One region of the Pseudoalteromonas sp. 2CM39R genome, then DNA from elsewhere that is predicted to be linked to it. Evidence: riboswitches for the same ligand, from Rfam matches in the RefSeq annotation. Region 1 holds a riboswitch; the other holds the start of a gene.
The links. Region 1 has a riboswitch for thiamine pyrophosphate ahead of thiC (phosphomethylpyrimidine synthase ThiC). Riboswitches for the same ligand answer to the same signal wherever they lie in the genome.
Positions count from the first base shown of each region.

Region 2: it holds a riboswitch for thiamine pyrophosphate, as region 1 does, so the genes downstream of both, thiC (phosphomethylpyrimidine synthase ThiC) here and thiC (phosphomethylpyrimidine synthase ThiC) in region 1, are expected to answer to the same signal.

Region 1 covers NZ_JALNTM010000006.1:251,833-255,256, forward strand. The annotation lists gene thiC (phosphomethylpyrimidine synthase ThiC) at 1-1,263, opposite strand, end outside; TPP riboswitch at 1,405-1,511, opposite strand; gene MTF66_RS15715 (META domain-containing protein) at 1,610-2,008, opposite strand; gene MTF66_RS15720 (thioesterase family protein) at 2,124-2,522, opposite strand; gene MTF66_RS15725 (TonB-dependent receptor) at 2,625-3,424, shown strand, end outside.
Region 2 covers NZ_JALNTM010000033.1:8,023-11,446, reverse strand. The annotation lists gene MTF66_RS35545 (TonB-dependent receptor) at 1-672, opposite strand, end outside; gene MTF66_RS35540 (thioesterase family protein) at 796-1,185, shown strand; gene MTF66_RS35535 (META domain-containing protein) at 1,310-1,711, shown strand; TPP riboswitch at 1,776-1,877, shown strand; gene thiC (phosphomethylpyrimidine synthase ThiC) at 2,023-3,424, shown strand, end outside.

The DNA of each region.
Region 1 (3,424 bases):
CAGTTCCCCTAAGGTACGCAGCTCACTAAATTGCGCTTCATCGTTCGCATCGGCAATAGAACCCGGACGTAAACCGTCCCCTAGTGAAAAACACACATCGTATTGTTTTAAAATTTCACAAATATCTTCAAAGTGAGTGTATAAGAAGTTTTCTTTGTGGTGCGCTAAACACCATTTAGCCATAATTGAGCCACCACGTGACACAATACCGGTTACGCGTTTTGCTGTCATTGGCACATAACGCAATAGCACACCAGCATGAATGGTAAAGTAATCAACGCCTTGTTCTGCTTGTTCAATCAGAGTATCGCGAAATATTTCCCAGGTTAGGTCTTCTGCTACACCATTGACTTTTTCAAGTGCTTGGTAAATTGGAACAGTACCGATAGGTACTGGCGAATTACGCACCAGCCATTCACGGGTTTCGTGAATGTAACGCCCTGTTGATAAATCCATTACGGTGTCGGCACCCCAGCGGGTTGACCACACCATTTTTTCAACTTCTTCTTCGATAGATGAACCCACTGATGAATTACCAATATTGGCGTTAACTTTAACTAAAAAGTTACGACCAACAATCATAGGCTCGCTTTCTGGGTGATTAATATTGTTAGGTAAAATAGCGCGTCCGCGAGCAATTTCATCACGCACAAATTCAGGAGTAATAAACTCAGGGATACTCGCGCCAAACGACTCCCCTTTATGCTGCGCAGCTAATAACTCTTCACGTATTTGCGCGCGCCCCATGTTTTCACGTATCGCTACATATTCCATTTCTGGGGTGACTATTCCTTGGCGAGCATAATGCATTTGGGTGACATTTTTACCTGCTTTTGCACGGCGTATTTTTAGAAGGTGTTCAAAGCGAATATGATCTAGCCCATCATCAGCCATACGCTGCTGTGCAAACTGTGAGGTTACCGACTCGAGTACTTCGGTATCATTACGGCTCTCAATCCATTGTTCACGGTATTTATTAAGTCCCTTGCGCACATCCAATTTAAATTCAGGATCGGTATACGGGCCTGATGTATCGTAAACACGCAGTGGTGCATTTGACTCATACACTGGGTTTTGTTCATCACCACCAATAAAAGTATCGCTCAATGTGATTTCACGCATACCCACACGTACATTTTCTTGCGTGCCTTCAACATACACTTTATGAGAACTTGGGAATGGTTGCCCTGTAAGGTTATAAATATAATCTGATGCGGCCGCACGAGTTTCGCGACGGGTGGCTTTATTTATTGTATTTGACATGACTTACCTCATTGCTAAAGGGTTGTCTTGTCAGATATTCCGCTGAGGAATAGAGAAAGATCGTAAAGTAGCTTTATGCGACTTTGCGGCCTAAGACGGATCTTGCTTTTTTGTGCGCATAAAAAAAGACGCACAAGCGTCCTAGTTAGGCAGCTTGTTCCCTACGCAGGTATTAACCTGATCAGGTTCACGGATCCCGCTTTCGCGATCTCAGCCTAAATAAAACTTAGGCACTCCGACAAGTATTTGAATTGTTCGTTGATTTGATAATGTTTTGATCAAATCTTCGACGAGTGTACGCCAGTTGAAAATTCCCTGCAAGGGGCTGTTTTTCAAAACTCAAAAATTATTTTGGGATAAACACAAATTTTTGTTCAGCTTGCATTACCAATGTTTGGTCTTGCATGTTAAGCACTGCACCTTGCTGTAGAGCTTGTAAAAACTGTTGTTCAAACTCATCCAGTTCAGGGCCACATGATTTACGTGTCATACCTAATTTGCTTACGCTCAGGCTACTGTCTTCAAGTGAGCCTTCACCAAAAAACTTATTACATCCGGCAAAGCCGTTTATTTGTAGCGCTTCTATAAAACTCATTGATGCTTTAAAGGACGCGGGAATAGCCAAATCATCAACCTTTGATAATTGCCATTGTGTATATTTTAGCTGCTCAGTGGTAACTGTCCCTGTTGATGCGCAACCAACACATAAACCGATTACGAGCATCGGTATTGCTGCTAATTTCATGTTACTACTAACTTATTGTCTAATTAATGTAATAGTATCAATATTTGTCAGGTTTATCCGTTAAAAATGCATATTTTAAATGTAAATTTTTGTTTAAAAGTTACGCTATTTAGCGCTATGCAACGGCTTGGAATAAGTTATCTATCTGTGGTGGTAAAAATGGACGACCTTTCTCATTAACCGATGTACCAATAACTAAGGCATTGAGCATCACTTTTTCATCTTGTTTGCGCACTACCGTTTGTTTAAATGCAAACTTAAGACGGCTAATACGCACAGGCTCTACCGCCACATAAAACTCATCCCCTGGTAGTAGGGAAAGTTTGTAATCCATTTCACTGCGTATCACCACTAAGTTAATTTTATCTTTCGCAAGTTGTGAAAAGTCAACGCCGTGTGCGTATAAAAATTCGTGGCGAGCGTGCTCAAGATAATTAAAATAAACACTGTTATTCACAATACCTTGTAAGTCACATTCGTAGTCGCGTACCTTAAAGTCTACTTTAAAGGTCATATTAGTAATCCCAATTATTTAACGTATAATTGCCGCGTTTATAGCACAAGTGTTGAAATAATTGCTACCATACAAGTCCCTAAAATGGAGTTAAGTAACCTAATGAACTTACGTTTGTCTTTAATTACAGCCACGTTATTACCCCTGCTCGCAGCACCTATCTATGCTAACGCAGATGACACCGAACTAGAGAAAATCATTGTTACCGGTGACTTTCAGCAAGAAAGCATTCAAACATTAAGCGCCAGTGCCAGCTTATTTTCTGAAAATGAAATGAATCAACGTGGTGCAACATATTTAGACGAAATGTTAGCCAGTGCAGCCAATGTAAACTTTGCTGCTGGTGCGTCTCGCGGTCGTTATATTCAAATTCGCGGTGTCGGTTTACGCTCGCAGTTTGTTGACCCGATAAATCCATCTGTGGGCTTAGTAATTGACGGTATTAATTATTCAGGCTTAGGTGGTAGTTCATTATTGTTTGATATTGACCAAGTAGAAATTTATCGCGGTCCTCAAGGTACACGTTTTGGTGCAGATGGCATGGCGGGCATGATCCAAATGCAATCAGCTAATGCAACCAGCGATCCTAGCTTAAAGTTACATTTAGGCGCTGGCACTTATAACAGCCACGAAGCAGGCCTTGCTGCTAGTACCGGTTTAACAGATGACACCAGTGCCCGCGTTAGCTACTTTCGCAGAAAGTCTGACGGCTACGTAGACAACCTTTATTTAGATAAACCCACTCAAGATCAAGATGAGCAAGTTGCACGCTTTAAATTAAACAGCCAACTCACAGCTCATTTAAATTCAGAACTTAACCTGCATTATATTGATATTAATAATGGCTACGATGCATTTACCCTTGATAATTCTCGCAACAGCCTTGCTGATCAACCAGGCGA
Region 2 (3,424 bases), on a different contig from region 1:
AAAGCGAGAAACAAGCTCATCTTGTTGCTGGGTATCTTCACTTAAATAACGGTTTTCTACATAACCATCAGATTCACGTTGATAAATGCTGGCACGTACTGCTGTGTCGTCGGTAATACCCGTACCTGCAGCAATACCTGTTTCATAGCTGTTGTAGTTGCCCGCACCTAATTGTATTTTCACACTTGGGTCAAGAGTGGGTGTTGCAGATTCCATTTGAATCATGCCAGCTAAGGCATCAGCACCAAAGCGAGTCCCTTGTGGGCCGCGATAAATTTCAACTTGGTCGATATCAAATAACAGTGAACTGCCGCCTAAACCAGAGTAGTTAATACCGTCGATCACTAAGCCAACCGAAGGATTAATAGGGTCAACAAACTGTGAACGTAAACCAACACCACGAATTTGCACGAAACGACCACGAGATGCACCAGAAGTAAAGTTTACATTCGCTGCACTAGCAAGCATCTCATCTAAAAACTTTGCACCACGTTGATTGATTTCATGATCAGAAAACAAGCTTGCGCTGGCACTAAGGGTTTGAATGCTTTCTCTTTTGAAATCACCGGTAACTTCAATCGTTTCTAGATCACCGTCTTCAGCGTAAGCAATCGAAGATGCTGCAAATAAAGGCAGGATGGCAGCAGATAATAATGATAAACGTCGTTTCATGCGGATTCTTAACTCCATTTTCGGGACTGCTATTCTAGCAACCTAGCTAGCCAAATGGCTATAAAATCAATTTTTATGGTATAAACGCAGGCAATTATACGTAAATTGATTAGGAATACGACTATGACCTTTAAAGTAGACTTTAAAGTGCGTGATTATGAGTGTGATTTACAAGGCATTGTTAATAACAGTGTTTATTTTAATTACCTAGAGCATGCTCGCCATGAGTTTTTACATGCTCAAGGTATCGATTTTGCAAAGCTCGCAAGAGAAAAAGTAAACCTTGTCGTGCTGCGAAGCGAAATGGATTACAAGGCATCACTAGTGCCGGGCGATGAGTTTTACGTTGCCGTTGAGCCTGAGCGTATCAGCCGTTTAAAGTTTGCTTTTAGGCAAACTGTGTATCGTAAACATGACGATAAAGTGATGCTGCAAGCTTTGGTGATTGGCACGTCGGTAAATGAAAAAGGTCGTCCTTTTTTACCAGAAGAAGTCGATAACTTATTCAAATAGTCTGCGTTGTTATTTAAAAAGCTAACTTAGAACAATTTTTTACAGATAAAACATGTTTTTTTAACGATTAATTGCGTTAAATGTTGTTATTATTACTACATTGAAATTCGAATCGTAAAAAATTATGAAGTTAGTAGCCTTGTCCCTTCTTTTAGTATTATTTTGCATGGGCTGCTCATCGACAGGGAAAGTCACTAGTGAGCAATTAAAATATACACAGTGGCAATTATCAAAAGTAAATGGCTTAGCCATTCCAGTATCCCAAACAGCCTCGCTGCGTTTTATCGAAGCGATGCAGGTTAACGGCTTTGCTGGCTGTAATAAGTTTTTTGGCGAAGGCGCGCTAAGCGAAGATACGCTTACAGTAAATAAATTAGGTATGACACGTAAATCATGTGGTGAGCAAGTTGATGCGCTTGAGCAGCAATTACTGTCAGTGCTAAAAGAAGGCGCAGCCATTACTTTAACTGGTGAGAAACTTACCCTACAAGGCGAGCACCATTTTACCTTCATTGCAAAAAACTAAAGTGGCTGAGGTTGCAGCAATTTTTTAACTGACGTACACTCAGGGCGTTTTAAAAGAAACGAATTTATACTTGTCGGAGTGCCTTAAATAAGGCTGAGATCGCGAAAGCGGGATCCGTGAACCTGATCAGGCTAACACCTGCGTAGGGAACAAGCTGCCTCACTGGGCGCTTGTGCGCCAAATTTTTGGGGCATAAGCGGCACAGGCTGCACTAGTAAGCACTTAGCTTATTGACGATCCAATGGCGTTTGCCACTCTCTATTGCACTTGCAATATCTGACAAGACAACCCTTAAAGCAATGAGGTAAGTCATGTCAAACACAACAACTAAACCATCTCGCCGCGAAGTCCGCGCGGCTGCATCAGATTATATTTATAACTTAACGGGGCAACCGTTTCCTAATTCTCATAAAGTTTATGTAGAAGGTACACAAGACAATGTACGAGTAGGGATGCGTGAAATCACTCTCAGCGATACCTTTATCGGTGGTACAGAAGAAAACCCAGTATTTGAATCTAATGCGCCAATTCGTGTTTACGATACTTCGGGCCCATACACTGACCCCGACTTTAAACTTGATGTGCGCAAGGGCCTTGAGAAATACCGTGAAAAGTGGATTGAAAGCCGCGGCGACACTGAAATTTTAGACTCAGTGACTTCACAATTTTCTCAACAGCGAATGGCAGATGAAGGGTTAGACCATATCCGCTTTGAACATCTACCAAAGATCCGCCGTGCAAAAGCAGGCAAAAACGTTACCCAAATGCATTATGCGCGACAAGGCATTGTGACGCCTGAAATGGAATATGTCGCAATTCGTGAAAACATGGGACGCGCTAAAGTTCGTGAAGAGTTACTTGCGGCCCAGCACAAAGGCGAATCGTTTGGCGCTAGTATTCCTGATTTTATTACCCCTGAATTTGTGCGTGATGAAATTGCCCGTGGCCGCGCCGTGCTTCCTAACAACATCAACCATCCAGAAACTGAGCCGATGATCATTGGCCGAAACTTCTTAGTTAAGGTGAACGCGAATATTGGTAATTCGTCGGTGACTTCATCAATTGAAGAAGAAGTAGAAAAAATGGTGTGGTCGACTCGTTGGGGCGCCGACACGGTAATGGACTTATCAACGGGTCGCTATATTCACGAAACCCGTGAATGGGTGGTACGTAATTCGCCAGTGCCAATTGGTACCGTACCAATTTACCAAGCGCTTGAAAAAGTAAACGGTGTGGCTGAAGACCTAACGTGGGAGATTTTCCGCGATACCTTGATTGAACAAGCAGAACAGGGTGTTGATTACTTTACCATTCACGCTGGAGTATTACTGCGTTACGTGCCGATGACGGCAAAGCGTGTTACCGGTATTGTTTCCCGTGGTGGCTCAATCATGGCGAAATGGTGTTTAGCGCACCATAAAGAAAACTTCTTATACACGCACTTTGAAGAAATTTGTGAAATTTTAAAACAGTATGATGTGTGTTTTTCATTAGGTGATGGTCTGCGTCCGGGCTCTATCGCCGATGCAAATGACGAAGCCCAGTTCAGCGAATTACGTACTTTAGGTGAGCTGACAAAACTTGCTTGGAAACATGATGTGCAAGTGTTCATCGAAGGCCCAGGCCATGTGCCAATGCATATGATCAAAGAGAACATGGAAGAGCAGCTTAAACACTGTGAAGAAGCACCGTTTTACACGCTTGGTCCATTAA